DNA from 4 places in the Mediterraneibacter faecis genome. Region 3 is predicted to be linked to each of the others. Evidence: predicted binding sites of a transcription regulator. Region 3 holds the regulator's gene; each other region holds the start of a gene.
What was found. Region 3 encodes Rex, which represses fermentation and respiration genes when NADH is low (regulators of the CRP and FNR family bind a similar motif). Its sites were predicted from a motif close to ATTGTTAANTANTTAACAAT; they were not measured.
Positions count from the first base shown of each region.

Region 1 (4,090 bases), 140 kb from region 3:
ATATGTTGAGACAGAGCTTGACTATCACACAGGAGAACTGAAAGAAGTATTCCGTAAAGCATACTCTGAAGGACTTCGTGCGAAAGTTAACTGCTACGGAGCTAACGACGTAGTAGAAGGTGTTAAGATCATGTGGAAAGAGAATGTAGACGTATCTATCACAGGTAACTCTACAAACCCTACAAGATTCCAGCACCCAGTAGCAGGAACATATAAGAAAGAGCGTATCGAAGCTGGAAAGAAATACTTCTCAGTTGCTTCAGGTGGTGGTACAGGACGTACACTTCACCCAGACAACATGGCAGCTGGACCGGCTTCTTACGGAATGACAGATACAATGGGACGTATGCACTCTGATGCACAGTTCGCTGGATCTTCATCTGTACCGGCTCACGTTGAGATGATGGGACTTATCGGAGCAGGAAACAACCCGATGGTTGGTATGACTGTTGCTGTAGCAGTTGCTGTAGAAGAAGCTGCAAAGGCTGGTAAATTCTAAGAATCCCAGTAAAATCAAAGGTTGAAAATAGACAATGTTCGCAATTCAAAGTGTTCATTGTCTATTTTTTATTTTTCCTAAAAATGTGTTCATAGCTACATGTATGAAATGAAGAGCAACAAAAATATAATCCGTAAATATTTTAATCCATAAATATTACCCACAAAAAACTGTCTTATTTCAAGATAGTTTGTTATAATAATTAAAACAATGAGTTATATAGGATAATAAAGGAATATAAGAATTAATGATTACGAACAGTATTCATTTTCAGAAATAGTTAAAGTTTGAATATATGACGATTTTGAAATTAATTTTACTACAATCTAGAAAAAACGAGGCATCACACATGAAGATAAAGATGGTAGACATTGCAAGGCATCTCGGAGTTTCCAAAGCGACAGTTTCGCTTGCGGTGAACGGAAAGCCGGGAGTCAATGAAGAAACCAGAAGAATGGTTTTGGAATGTCTGGAAGAAATGAAGAAGAATAACGGAGTAATTCCGGTAAAAGAGAATATTGTTACAGTGTCTGGCCATCCGGTGAATCAGATGATCAAAATAGTGATCGTTAATCACAGCAAAGGTGCTGCGTGTAATTCAGAAACAGATCTCTGGTCAGATGTATTTGCTACATTTGATTCTGAAGCAAGAAGACTTGGATATCTTTATGGAGTGACGTATTTAAATGATGACATTGCGCAAACAGAAGCAGTAATTACGGAATGTAATATGGATTTTGTGGCAGGCGTTCTTCTTTTTGGAACCGAATTAAAAGAAGAAGATCAAAACCTGCTTGAAAGAATCAAAAAACCATTGGTTCTTTATGACTGTGAACTTCCAAATAGTCGGTATAGCAGCGTATGTGCAGACAATAGACAAATGCTAAAAAGTGCTGTGGATTATCTGTACAAGGAAGGTGCATCAGATATTTATTATTTCTGCACAGGGAAAGATAATTATAATTATCGAGTTCGTAAAGAAGCATTTTTAAATACAAAGTCTAACGAAGATACTGCATCTGCAAAACATATTCTTGATCTTGGAGATGAAATTCCAAAGATAACGGAGACTTTGTTAGACTGGTTGAGAAAAAATCCGCTTCCGCAAGGAATTTTATTTGAAAATCAACAGATTTCAATCGGTGCGTTGACGGCGCTTCGAAAGTATGGAGTGAACATCCCACAGGAAGTGAAAGTTGTCGGATTTGGTATGATTCCTGACTATATATATCAGGATCTAAAGTTGGTACAAATAAGGATATCTGAAATAGAAGGTGTTCTTCTTACAATGGATTTACTGGATAAAAAGATTCGTCAGTATTCAATGTCTAAAGTTAAGATATACACAGAAGCAGAAATGATTATAAGTTAAAATAATCGTAAGACAAAAGAACAAGATGAACAAAAAGAGTTTTTGGATTGTGTGAAAATTCACAAGATTCAGAAACTCTTTTTGATTATTTGCATAATCATATTGATTTGTAAGAGAATTAGTTATAAAAATCATACAAATACAACACCATAATTATTAAAAAACTGGTATAATATAATAGTGAAAAATTTATCAATTTCAATCTGCAGCGAGATGATAAAAGAACGGGAAAAGAAAACAAATTGGAGGAACAGAAGATGAATGAATATTTTCCACATTTATTTGAACCAATTAAGATTGGAAAGACAACGGTAAAGAACAGAATCTTTATGCCGCCGATTTCCACAAACATGGCAGATAAAGGCTATGTGACAGATGCGCTGGTTGAGCATTATTCAGCCAGAGCGAAGGGCGGAGTTGGACTGATTGTTACAGAAGTTACGACAGTAGAGCCGGTATATACATACTTGCCGGGAGATATGTCAATCTATGATGACTCTTATATTCCGGGATGGAAGAAACTGGTAGATGCAGTACATCAGTATGATACGAAGATTTTAGCACAGCTATTTCATCCGGCTTATATGGCATTTCCAATTCCGGGAACACCTCAGCTGATTGCACCGTCCAATGTTGGTCCTTATTATGCAAAATCAGCACCGAGAGCAGTAACAGTAGAAGAACTGCATGTACTTGTTCAGCAGTTTGGAGAGGCTGCACGCCGTTTTCAGATCGCAGGCGGAGACGGAGTTGAGATTCAGTGTGCACATGCGCATGGACTGCTCGGTGGATTCCTTACACCACTTTATAATAAGAGAACAGATGAGTACGGCGGAGACATTAACGGACGTCTCAGACTGACACTTGAAGTAATTGCAAAGATCCGTGAACTTTGTGGTGATGATTTCATTATTGATGTTCGTATTTCAGGAGATGAGTACAGTGAAGGTGGTCTGACACTGAACGACATGATCTATGTATCCAAACAGCTTGAGAAAACAGGTGTTGATTTCATCCATGTTTCCGGAGGAAATACAATCAAGAGAGGAAGTTCCATGCCTGCACCTGGTACATCACCGGCACCGCATGCACACGCAAGTGAGGAGATCAGAAAGCATGTGAACATTCCGGTATCTACAGTTGCAAGAATCAATGAACCATGGGTGGCGGAAGAACTTATCGCAAACGGAAAGACAGATATCTGTATGATCGGTCGTCCGAACCTATGTGACAGTGAATTTGTTAATAAAGCTGCAGAAGGAAAAACAGATGATATCCGTCCATGTATCGGATGTGGACGCTGCCTGACAGGAATTATGTTTGGTAATCCGATCAGCTGTACAGTGAATCCATCTGTAGAGTCTGACGAGATCAAAGAAGCAGATGAGAAGAAGAAAGTTCTTGTGATCGGTGCAGGTCCGGCAGGAATGGAAACAGCTTACGTTGCTAAGAAACGCGGACATGAAGTTATTCTCTGCGAAAAAAGCGGAGAGTTCGGAGGTCTTTTAAGACTTGCAGCAGTCCCAATCGCTAAGCAGGAACTTTGTAAAGTGATTAAATTCATGGCACGTCGTCTGAGAAATGAAGGAATTGAAGTTCGTATGAACTGCGAAGTAACACCGGAAATGCTTGCGGGAGAATTTAAGGATTATGAGGTTGTCTGTTCTACAGGAGCAGTTCCGAAAGAAATCCCTCCATTCAAAGTATTTAAGCAGACAATGACAGCAGATGATGTACTTGCAGGAAGAAAATATCCGGGAAGAAAGATTGTTATTCTTGGTGGTGGATCTGTTGGATGTGAGACAGCAGACTATCTTGCACCACTGATTGATGATATGTTCCCTGCAAACCGTGACATTACAGTGATCGAGATGACAGCGTCACTGATGCCGGGAGAAGGCGGAGCAGCTAAGAGCCAGCTGACAATGAGACTCAAGAGAAAAGGTGTGAAGATTGAATTGAACAGTCAGGTGACGAAGGTTGATGAGACTACGATCACTTATGAGAAAGACGGACAGGAATATCATATCACAGATGCGGATACACTGATCTTTGCAGTCGGTTATGCACCGAACAAGGTAGAGACTACAGAAGAGAGAGTTCATTTTATCGGAGACTGTGACAAAGTCGGAACTTTGAAAGATGCAATTGCTGCAGGACATAAACTGGCAGAAGAACTGTAATTGAAAAAAGGAGAAAAAAGATGGGGAATAAATTAT
Region 1 covers NZ_AP043803.1:1,874,260-1,878,349, reverse strand. The annotation lists gene ACZ47Z_RS08870 (GGGtGRT protein) at 1-499, shown strand, start outside; gene ACZ47Z_RS08865 (LacI family DNA-binding transcriptional regulator) at 849-1,871, shown strand; gene ACZ47Z_RS08860 (oxidoreductase) at 2,129-4,054, shown strand; gene bilR (bilirubin reductase, long form) at 4,075-4,090, shown strand, end outside.
Region 1: a site for Rex is predicted at 2,049-2,068, ahead of ACZ47Z_RS08860 (oxidoreductase). Genes of this name have one in related genera too.

Region 2 (4,090 bases), 900 kb from region 3:
TCTAAGACATTTGATAATGGTATGATCTGTGCTTCTGAGCAGTCTGTAACAGTACTTGAAAGCGTATATGAGGAAGTTAAGAAAGAATTCCAGTACAGAGGATGCTACTTCCTGAAACCAGGTGAGGAGCTTGACAAAGTTCGTAAGACAATCATCATCAACGGTGCACTGAACAGCAAGATCCCAGGAAAATCAGCTTATGAAATCGCTCAGATGGCAGGCGTTGATGTACCGAAGAATACAAAGATCCTGATCGGAGAAGTTGAATCTGTAGATATTTCAGAAGAATTTGCACATGAGAAATTATCACCGGTACTTGGTATGTACAAAGCTAAAACATTTGATGAGGCTCTTGAGAAAGCAGCTCAGCTTGTAGCAGACGGTGGATATGGACATACATCTTCACTCTACGTACATCCGGCAGAGACAGAGAAGATTGCAAAACATGCAGCAGCAATGAAGACTTGCCGTGTACTGATCAACACACCTTCTTCTCACGGTGGAATCGGAGACCTTTATAACTTCAAGATGGCTCCGTCCCTTACACTTGGATGTGGATCATGGGGTGGAAACTCTGTATCAGAGAACGTAGGAGTAAAACATCTGCTTAACATCAAGACAGTTGCAGAGAGGAGAGAAAATATGCTGTGGTTCAGAACACCTGAGAAAGTTTACTTCAAGAAAGGTTCTATGCCGGTTGCACTGGATGAGCTTGGAACAGTAATGCATAAGAAGAAAGCATTTATCGTAACAGACTCCTTCCTTTACAAGAACGGATATGTAAAACCGATTGAAGATAAATTAGATGAAATGGGAATCCAGCATACATGCTTCTTCGAAGTAGCACCAGACCCGACACTTCAGTGTGCACGCAAGGGTGTTGACCAGATGAGACAGTTCGAGCCAGATACAATCATCGCTCTTGGTGGTGGATCTGCAATGGACGCAGGTAAGATCATGTGGATCATGTATGAGCATCCGGAAGCAAACTTCGAAGATATGGCTATGGACTTCATGGACATCCGTAAGAGAGTATTTACATTCCCTAAGATGGGAGAGAAAGCTTACTTCATAGCTATCCCAACATCTTCAGGAACAGGTTCTGAGGTAACACCATTCGCAATCATCACAGACGCTGACACAGGTGTTAAATGGCCAATCGCTGACTACGCTCTGCTTCCAAACATGGCAATCGTAGACGTAGACAACATGATGACACAGCCGAAGGGACTGACAAGTGCTTCAGGTATCGACGTTATGACACATGCAATCGAGGCATATGTATCTATCATGGCAACAGATTACACAGATGGTCTTGCTATGAAGGCTGTTAAGCTTGTATTCGAGAACCTTCCATCTGCATACGAGAACGGAGCAAACGATCCGAAGGCTCGTGAAGAGATGGCAAACGCTTCCTGTATGGCTGGTATGGCATTCGCAAATGCATTCCTTGGTGTTAACCACTCCATGGCTCATAAGCTTGGTGCTTTCCACCACCTGCCGCACGGTGTTGCTAACGCAGTAATCCTTACAGAGGTTATGAGATACAATGCAGCAGAAGTTCCGACAAAGATGGGAACATTCTCACAGTATCAGTACCCACATGCACTTGCAAGATACGCAGAACTCGGACGCTTCGCAGGATGCACAGGTAAAGATGATAAAGAAGTATTTGAGAACTTCATCGCTAAACTTGAAGAACTCAAAGAGAAGATCGGAATCAAGAAGACAATCAAAGATTACGGCATTGATGAGAAGTACTTCCTTGACACACTTGATGAAATGTCAGAGCAGGCATTCAACGATCAGTGTACAGGAGCTAACCCAAGATACCCACTCATCCAGGAGATCAAAGATCTGTACCTGAAATGCTACTACGGAAAATAAATCGCATTGCATAAGCAGGCATATGACCGTTAGAATCTAAAATATACGAAGAGAGACAGAATGATGTTGAAAAGCATTGTTCTGTCTCTTTTTTACGTGAGCAACGAGCTAAAGCTTATGATTGTTAATAAATAGACAATATATAAGAGACAAAAAATCTTGTTAAAAACTGCACAAACTTGCTCTAAAGGGGTTTTATTTCTAAAAATTGTGAGATATAATGACATCATCAAAACAAAGTAAGAGCCGTAAGGCAAAAGGAACAGCCCCGCAGAGCTGAGATAAAACAAGAGCAGACAAGAAGGAGCGTTCAAGATATAAGGAGGTCTATATTATGAAGTTAGAAGAAAAAAATCTCATCGTGAAACGTGCTTACAAATCAGTCTATAAATGTGATGATTGTATCGTGAAAGTTTTTAATGAAGGACATCCGAAGTCAGATGTATTTAATGAGGCTCTGAATACTGCAAGAGTGGAAGAGACAGGTCTGGACATTCCGAAGGTAAAAGAAGTAACTCAGATTGATGGAAAGTGGGCAATTGCTATTGAGTACAAAGCAGGTAAGACACTTGAGGACATGATGGAATCTGATATGAAGAATCTGGAAAAATATATGGAAGACTTTGTTGATCTCCAGTTACAGGTTCAGAGTAAGAAATCACCGCTTCTGAAAGGAATGAAAGATAAATTAGCTCGTCAGATCAATGGATTGAAAGATCTTGATGCGACTACACGTTATGAACTTCTGACAAGACTTGAGAGTATGCCAAAGCATAATAAAGTATGTCACGGAGACTTTAATCCGAGTAATGTGATCGTAGGAAAGAATGGAAAGATGACTGTAGTTGACTGGGCTCATGCAACACAGGGAAATGCAAGTGCAGATGCAGCAATGACATATTTGCTTTTCGCACTGAAAGATCAGAAAGTAGCAGATCTCTATCTGAAATTGTTCTGCAAGAAGAGTGATACAGCAATGCAGTATGTACAGCAGTGGCTTCCGATTGTGGCAGCAGCACAGTTATCTAAAGAAAATGAACTTGAAAAAGATTTTCTGATGAGATGGATTGATGTTGTTGATTATCAGTAGAAAATAGAGTTGTTTCTAAAAAAGAAGCGCTGGAAGATGAAAATGAAATCTTCCGGCGCTTCTTAATCTTCTTTTTATTATTTTACCAACTTGTAAAGAAAACGTTATCGCCAATTACAACACCGGTTCTGCTTGTCGATGGTGCGTACAGGAAGTAATAACAGTCGGCTACGGCAGCAAGACGAGCTCCGTTGATCGCATCCTGTGCAACCTGGATAGAAAGACTTCGTGGACCTTGCTTTAATACACGGTCTAAGGAACCTGTCCATACAGGAGCAAACTGTCCTTGGGCATAGATGACATCATGAATAGAATTCGGAAAGCGACTGCTATATACACGATTCATAATGACTGTAGCAACTGCAAGCATAGAGTCGTAATCATAGTGGGCCTCACATTGCAGGATTGCTGCAAGAAGTGTAAGGTCATCAGACGCAATGGCAGATCCGGAACTATTGGAGCCACCAGAAGAACTTGAACTTCCGGAGGATGAGGAACCTGAATTGCCGGAGTTCCCAGAGGAACTGGAAGTATTCGCTTTGTTCGCACTGGCAGCAGCCTCAGCTTTTGCGGCTGCTTCGGCTTTCGCAGCGGCTTCCGCCTGTTTCCTGGCTTCTTCTGCCTGACGAGCTGCCTCTTCTTCTTTGGCTTTCTGCAGTTTTGCATTTACCTCATTCAAATTAGTAGAAGTTGCAGCAGCTTTTGCCTGTAATTGTGTCTGCTGTGTCTGCAATTGATTCTGTAAATCTTTCATGGAAGCCTGCTGTGCTTCCAGGTCTGCTTTCTGATCGGCAATCTGCTGGTGAACATCTTTCAGATTGTTCAGAGCTTTGCGGTCGTAGTTACTTAAATTTTCAATAAAATCAGCTTTGTTTAGAAAATCTGACATATTTTCTGCTGAGAAAAGCATCTCAAGCATTGTAGCACTTCCGTGCTCATACATATATTTGATACGGCTTTTCATATCTTCATACTGCTGATCTTCGTTTTTCTGCGCTTTCTCAAGATCATCCTGTGTTTTGTCTATATCACTGTTGAGGAGCTCAACCTGCATCTCAGTATCAGATATCTTCTCACTCAGGGTGAGGATATCCTGGTTGATGCCTTTTAACT
Region 2 covers NZ_AP043803.1:2,631,800-2,635,889, reverse strand. The annotation lists gene adhE (bifunctional acetaldehyde-CoA/alcohol dehydrogenase) at 1-1,887, shown strand, start outside; gene ACZ47Z_RS12565 (aminoglycoside phosphotransferase family protein) at 2,222-2,977, shown strand; gene ACZ47Z_RS12560 (cell wall hydrolase) at 3,060-4,090, opposite strand, start outside.
Region 2: a site for Rex is predicted at 2,008-2,027, ahead of ACZ47Z_RS12565 (aminoglycoside phosphotransferase family protein). Genes of this name have one in related genera too.

Region 3 (4,090 bases):
CGCATCTCCTTTGGCGCGACGAAAGTTCCACCGTAACTGATGGAAGTTCCTTTTTCCACATCCTTTACAAAGCTGATATGGCTGATTAATTCCAATGCCGGTTTCAGGTCAACAGCATCTTTTTTCACTTCATCTGACGGATACATTCCATAAATAGAGATCCCGGCTCTGGCAAGATCATGCTTCATATCCGGAAAATCAATAATTCCGGCACTGTTATCACAATCATAATAGGAAATCTGAACTCCATTTTTTTCTAACTGTTCTTTCATCCAGAGGAATTTTTCATGTTGGGCAAATGTATAAGACTTGTCAAATTCATCTGCCTTTGCAAAGTGTGTGAACATTCCTTCCATTTTAATATTAGGAAGTTTGCTGATTCTGGAAATTGTCTCAACACTCTCTTTGCTTACTTTGAATCCAATTCGTCCCATTCCTGTATCAATTTTTATGTGAAGAAATGCGGTCTTTCCTGACCTTACGGCAGCCTCAGCCATTCCCTTGGCCATCTCTTCTGTATAAACTGCTGCACGGATTTCTTTTTCAACCATTTCTTCATACTCATCAGGAAAAACACAGCCAAGAATCAAGATTGGTTTCTTGATTCCATGTGCTCTTAAAGTTCTTGCTTCTCCCATGCATGCTACAGCGTAACCCCAGATATAAGACGTTTCCTCAAACATTTCCGCAAGAGGAACTGCTCCGTGTCCGTATGCATCCGTCTTGATAACAGCTATTAAACGTCCCTCCTGACCAATGCGATTTTTCATCTGTTCCATATTATATGCAATTGCGTCCAGATTGATCCTGGCACATACTCTGTTATACTGTTTCATAATTTATCTGCACTCCTTTGCATTTTTCATTGCATCGGCCATACCCTGAATCAGGTCTCTGGCTAATACGCTGTAACTTCCTTTGCTCTTTTTCGCTTCATCTCCACCACAGGCATGTAGGAAAACTCCCACAGCAGCGGCTTCGAATGGTGCCATATGCTGTGCAAGAAGTCCTGCAATCGTTCCGGCAAGAACGTCTCCGGAACCACCTTTTGCCATAGAGTTATTACCAGCGAGATTTACAAATTTCTGCCGATTTGTCTGTGCGACAACAGTACGACTGTCTTTTAACACACAGATTATGGATGATTTTGTATCCGGTCCGGATTGTTTTATGATCTGATCAAGTGCCTGGAAGCGATCTTCCATGATCGTATCAATACTCCATCCGGTCAGCCTTGACATTTCTTTCATATGTGGAGTTAAAATCACAGGTGCACAACATTGATTTAATAACTCTATATTCCTGCTCAGTAAATTAAGTCCATCGGCATCTATGACACATGGACAAGATACCTTTTTCAATACATTTTTCAATATCTTTTCGGAAATCTGTCCCATTCCAAGTCCACAGCCAATACAAACCACATCAGCCCAGTCAAGAAGATGAGACAGTTGACTGTCATCATAAGAATCATAGCAGGATATGATTGCCTCCGGAAGAAGTTCCTGCAGTGCCAGACGGTTTTCACTTGCTGTATAAATCTGTACTAGACCGGCACCAACTGTATAGGCAGCACAGGCAGAAAAAAATGCAGCACCAGCCATCCCGGGACTTCCGGTGATCATAAGAACTTTTCCATAACTTCCCTTGTGCGAATTCATCATTCTCGAAGGAAGAAGTTTTCCAAGATCATTTTTGTCAAAGGTATAACAAACATCCAGGTGATTCGAAAAATATTTCGGATCAATTCCAATCGCAACCGGAATGCTCTCTCCTGCATACGACTTGCCAGGGAAAAGCTCACAACCTAATTTTACACATGCCATACATACTGTAAGGTCGGCTCGAAATGCTGTCCCAAGAATCTTTCCTGTTGCAGCACAGATTCCGGATGGAATATCAACAGCAACTTTTTCTGCATCCTGAAGATTCATCCAGTCGATCACATCTTTATAATGTCCTGTGATTTCACGGCAGAGTCCAACACCAAATACAGCATCAATTATTACAGTATATTCTTCATCCGGGAATTCTGTGAATACAGAAATCCCCATATTTTCGACAATCTGTTTCTGACATCGACATTCTTCACTTAAAGAAGCTTCTCTCCCTGCAAATAGTACATCTGCATGCTTTCCCTGTTCGGTTAAGAGCCTTGCTACTGCAAATCCGTCTCCACCATTGTTGCCGCTTCCACAAACAATCAGACTTTTTTCTGTGGAAATATTTTTCTTATGCATTGTCTCGACAATCTGAAGTGCTGCACGTTCCATAAGTACAAGGGATGGAATCCCAATTTTATGAATTGTGTGTGCATCAGCTTCACTCATCTGCTTCCCATTTGGAAGATATCTCATGCTTATCGCCTGACCTTTCTATCACTTTACATTCCGTTACATTCCTTTAACATGAACAGATGCTGCGGAACCTCCTTTCGTCGGTTGGTCCCGCAGCATCCTTGCAGCCTGCCAGATTCTATTCTTTATCCTGCTGACAAAGGTTGTAAGATAACTTCATCAGTGTGTCAGATAAATGTACATTCTCAACGACCACATCCTTTGGAAGGGAAAGGTCCGTATGTGCAAAATTCCAGATTCCCTTCACACCGTTATCTACCAGAATATCAGCAACTTCAATTGCTTTCGATTTTGGAAGTGTCAGTGCAGCAATTTCAATGTCATTATTCTTAAGAAAATCTTCTAGTTCATCAACCATACGCACAGGAATCCCTCTGATCGTTACGCCTTCCAGTCGAGGATTCACATCGAAAAGACTTTTCAGAATAAATCCGCTTCTTTCGAAAGAAGCATAGTTTGCCAGTGCCTGTCCTAAATTACCGGCACCAATGATAATAAAATTATGACTTCTATCCAATCCCAAAATCTTGCCAATCTCTGTATAAAGATATTTCACATTGTATCCGTATCCCTGTTGGCCGAAACCACCGAAATTATTCAAATCCTGACGTATCTGTGAAGCCGTTACATGCATCTTCTTACTCAGGTCACTGGATGAAATTCTCTCTACGCCAGCCTCCAGCAGATCTCCTAGATATCTGTAGTATCTCGGAAGTCTGGAAATGACTGCACGTGATATCTTTCTCTGTTCCAATTTTTAGCCCTCCACTCTTAAACTACTCTTTATTATATAAAAGAGTTAAAGTTCTGTCAAACTTTTGTTTTGCAAAAACCCTTAAAATCCATATATTTTCCTTGTATTTTCGACATTTTTCTATATAATGATAATGTTAGAAGTCAAAAAACGAGGTGAAAACATATGATACTCGCATGTCACAATATAGAAAAAGCGTTTGGGGAACACGAAATTGTACGAGACGGCTCCTTTCATATCGAAGATCGTGAGAAAGCTGCTCTTGTCGGTGTGAACGGCGCCGGAAAATCAACAATCCTTAAGATGATCATCGGAGAAGAACCTCTTGATGGTGGAGATGTTATTCTCGCGAAAGGAAAGACACTCGGTTATCTTGCGCAGCGTCAGGATTTAAAATCCGGAAATACCATTTATGAGGAAGTGAAAAGTGCAAAAGCGGATATTTTTGCAATGGAAGCTCAGATTCGTTCCATCGAACATGAACTGAAGCATTTGGAAGGCGAGGAATTGCAGAACCGCCTGGAGACCTACAACCGTCTACAGTCCGAATTTGATGCAAGAAACGGTTATGCCTGCGAAAGCGAGATTACAGGTGTATTAAAGGGACTTGGGTTTACGGAAGATGATTTTAATAAACAGACAGATACACTTTCAGGAGGTCAGAAGACCCGTGTTTCTCTCGGGAAATTACTTCTTACAAGTCCGGATATCCTCCTGCTTGACGAGCCGACAAACCACTTGGATCTGAATTCCATTGCCTGGCTGGAAACATATCTGATCAATTATTCCGGAGCTGTATTTATCGTCTCTCATGACCGTTATTTCCTGAATCGTGTTGTTACAAAAGTTGTTGAGATTGATAATGCACAGGTTCGCATGTACCTTGGAAATTATAAAGATTATGCAATGAAAAAACAGCAGATCCGAGATGCACAGCTGAAAGAATACATGAATCAGCAGCGTGAGATCAAACATCAGC
Region 3 covers NZ_AP043803.1:1,735,738-1,739,827, forward strand. The annotation lists gene alr (alanine racemase) at 1-836, opposite strand, end outside; gene ACZ47Z_RS08205 (bifunctional ADP-dependent NAD(P)H-hydrate dehydratase/NAD(P)H-hydrate epimerase) at 840-2,357, opposite strand; gene ACZ47Z_RS08210 (redox-sensing transcriptional repressor Rex) at 2,476-3,111, opposite strand; gene ACZ47Z_RS08215 (ABC-F family ATP-binding cassette domain-containing protein) at 3,277-4,090, shown strand, end outside.

Region 4 (4,090 bases), 1.2 Mb from region 3:
TTTCTCCTTCAAGTTCAATTCAATATAACGAGTTTTTCCGCAAATTTCCTACTCTCTCCCACGTCTGATATAAATATAGAGTATTGAATCCACCGCCTGTTTTCCCTATAATAAACTTATCAACAATAAACGTTATTTTTTACGAGATTTTCAACATTTTCATCTCATCAAAACACACTTTGTGAAGATAACGCTTACGAAACGGAGAATTTATTATGGAATTTCAGAAGATTAGTTCCCCTTCCCTGAGGGATCTGTTTATTGAACAATTAGAACATCTGATTCTTTCCGGCAAGCTACAGATCGGAGAGAAACTTCCGCCGGAACGCCAGCTTGCTGAAATGATGCAGGTCAGCCGTGCGGTTGTCAACAGCGGGATCAGTGAGCTGGAAAAGAAAGGATTTCTTACCGTAAAACCCCGCAGTGGGACTTATGTAGCAGATTTCCGAAGAAAAGGAACTTTGGATACATTGATCGCGATCATGAATTACAACGGCGGACGCATGCGTGATCAGGAGATCCGTTCCATCTTCGAAGTCCGCATTGCGCTTGATACACTTGCTGCACAGCTCGCCATCGACACGATCAGCGACAAAAACATCCAGCGTCTCCTCGAATTCGTTAATCAGATCCGTGATGCACAGGATGTCACCACTGCCATTGAAGCTGCTTACGAATTCCAACACGAGTTTGCCCTGATTTCCGGGAATACATTGATTCCACTTATTTTCCAGTCTTTCCGAGCACCAATTTTTAATATGTGGGAACATTATTGTGAACTCTATGGGATAGAAGAATTATATCGAAGCAATTATAAGACCTGGACCTATATCCGAGACCGGGATACCCAAGGAACAATTGAATGGATTCAGGAATCCATGCAGGACTGCATTGATGGGAAGCATCAGATTTACTATTCCAATGAGTTTGTATAAATTTGTATTTGTCTGTCTGATTCTCCATATTGAAGCAAAGGATTTGGTGGTGAATAAGGCCGCAAGGATGATGCTATATTGCATCGGACACCGGAACGCTCCTGCCTTACATGTGTCCTCAACAATATAGCACCATCCTCGCTTCTTTATTCCAAACAGAAGTGTTTGCTTAATGGGACGAATCTGAAAGACTTCATACAAGTTTTGATTTGTTGCACGTAAACGAGAAGATAGACTCAGGTTCAGTCGATAGCGTTCCTTTTTTACTTCCGTCCAGAATTCTGTATTTAAGTGTTGAATTCGTTCCACGGCAATCCCTTCTGTCCTGGATAATGTAAGTGATGTGGATACTTTATTGTTGAGGACACATTTTAAGGCAGGAGCGGTTCTGAATACACTTTGTTCTGAATGTTTGAAAAAGCCCAAACAGAAATCACTCACGATGCCTGTTTGGGCTTTTTCGTTACATTCATTCAAAGGGATGAAGAGGAGCGGGCCGGTGTCCGATGCAATAAAGTATCCACATCACGCCCTTATCCAACAAAAGTTTTTGCTTCATTACCCAGAATTCAAACGTCTAAATACAAATTTAAACTTCTACTCTCGCCATTGCTTCCTTATAATCCTTCTGATCTGTAAAGATCTCATTCTTATAAGGATTCTTCTTCTGCTGTTTTGCTCTCTTAATAATTGCAGCCAGACAGATCACATTCGCTGCAAGTGCAATTACCGCGATCACACCCTGCATGGTTGGATTAGCACTTGTCGGTCTTACTGCTGCATCCATGAATCCGTCAGAATACAGAGCCGGAATTACTGAGAAACGGCTTGCATCCTGGAATAATGGGAATACCTGAGCAAACATACACCACAGTGCCAGTGTATTCGCGCGATTCTGGATCCAGCCACCCTTGTTCCAGAACATATTTGCAAATGTCGGAGCAAGAAGTAATGCAACACCACAGTAGAATGCATGTGTTGTCAGGTTATTGTATGTGTACTCAAAATTCCACAGATCATATGCAATAATGAAGCACCATGTCATATCCGGCCAAAGCATATCATCATGTTTCTTGGATGTGTAGATTCCCCACCATCCTGTCATACAGAAGATATTCAGGATTCCGGCAATTCCGTTCACCCAGTTCCACCATCCTCCGTAGAGCCATACATTTTCTGAAGACAGCCACCAGCGGTCACCGAATTCTTTCATTGCCATGAATCCACGGATACCTGATTCAAAATCACTTACTACTGCAATCAGAATATTGATTGCAACGATTGCAAACGGGAATACTTTGAACCATTCTGTCTTACCAATTCCCCATTTGTATTTCAGCATCATAAAACCAATACACCCTGCTGTTGCAGCATACAATTTTGCATAATGGAACCAACTTGTCATATGTACATAAGTATCGTTATTCAGTGCCCATTCTGCACCATTTGCTGCACAGATATAGATTGCGATAAAATACACTGTAAGTATAGCCGGAATAGCTCCAAAACAGATCAGTCCACCGATTTTTGTACGTCTTGCGAATTCATTTGCAAGAACAAGTCCGGCAAACACCAGTACCCACCCTAACAGCTGCCAGCCGGCACCATCGCCATAAATTTGGAATAACATAATTATCCCCCTCCTTCTTTTAATTGGTTATACCAACCTATTGTTATCTTTTTAACATTATACTCTTCTTATTATTATGCGTCAATAAATGCATCTGTTTCTCCTATTTTTCAGCACTTTATAATAAAATATCTCTCCATATTTTTGTATTTTTACAATAGATTTGCGCTTTGGCATCTGGTATGACCACAGCCACATCATTTTCTTTCTGACGATTCAGAAAATTCATTTAAGCATTCTTATTTTTGAGTTATCTAACAATTCAATATTCATTTTATTCTGTTTTATGCGTGCTTTTCTTGATTTTTTTCATGTTTTTGCAAGAATACATATATATTTCTTGCAAATTTCACCTCGACTGTTTATAATTACATTAAAATGCATTATCAAGACACTAGAAAACATATATGTATTGTGAGGATGAAAGCTATGAATTCAAATGATATATTAATTGCAAACACTGACGATCTGCGCAGTGATATGGACTATTTAGAGAAAACACTTTTGAAAGGACACCGCATTGATCCGAATCTTTATGAAGAATATGATGTAAAGCGCGGACTTCGTGATTCAACCGGCCGAGGAGTTCTTACCGGACTGACTGAAGTATCCGATGTCTGTGGATTTGATGTTATAAACGGACGTAAAATTCCTGCTGAAGGTGGACTTTACTATCAGGGAATCAATGTCAATGACCTTATCAACGGTCTGAAAGGCAAACGTTTTGGATTTGAGGAAACAACTTTCCTGCTCCTTTTCGGACGTCTTCCAAAAAAAGATGAATTAAAGCATTTTCTGAAAGTTTTATCTGAATTAGAAGATCTAAGCGGACGTTTTGTTCGTGACGTTGTCATGAAGGCCTCAAGCTCTAACATCATGAACGCACTCCAGCGCTGTGTTCTTACTTTATATACATATGATGAGAACCCGGAAGATATTTCTGTTGAAAATGCACTGCGTCAGGCTCTTGAACTTATTGCAAAGCTTCCACTGATCGCAGTATATTCTTATCATGCATACAGACATTTCCGTAAAGATGAGACACTTCTGATCCGTAATCCGGAGAAAGGCCGCTCTCTTGCAGAGAATATTCTGTATATGCTTCGCCCGGACGGACAATATACAGAACTCGAGGCTAAGGTACTTGATGTTGCACTGATTCTTCATGCAGAGCATGGTGGTGGTAACAACTCTACTTTCACTACTCACGTTGTTACTTCTTCAGGAACAGATACTTATTCTGCAATCGCTGCTTCCATCGGTTCTCTAAAAGGACCACGTCATGGTGGTGCAAACCTGAAAGCGCAGGGGATGTTTGATGATATTAAAAAGTCTGTCAAAGACTGGACTAACGAGGATGAGATTCGTGAGTATCTCCGCCTGATTCTTGATAAAAAAGCCTTTGATAAGACGGGACTGATCTATGGAATGGGACATGCCGTCTACACAATCTCCGACCCAAGAGAAAAGATTCTGAAAAGCTATGCAAAACAGCTTGCTTCCGAAAAGGGACTTGATGAAGAAT
Region 4 covers NZ_AP043803.1:570,231-574,320, reverse strand. The annotation lists gene ACZ47Z_RS02790 (FadR/GntR family transcriptional regulator) at 216-935, shown strand; gene ACZ47Z_RS02785 (DUF5692 family protein) at 1,525-2,565, opposite strand; gene ACZ47Z_RS02780 (citrate/2-methylcitrate synthase) at 2,995-4,090, shown strand, end outside.
Region 4: a site for Rex is predicted at 2,605-2,624, ahead of ACZ47Z_RS02785 (DUF5692 family protein). Genes of this name have one in related genera too.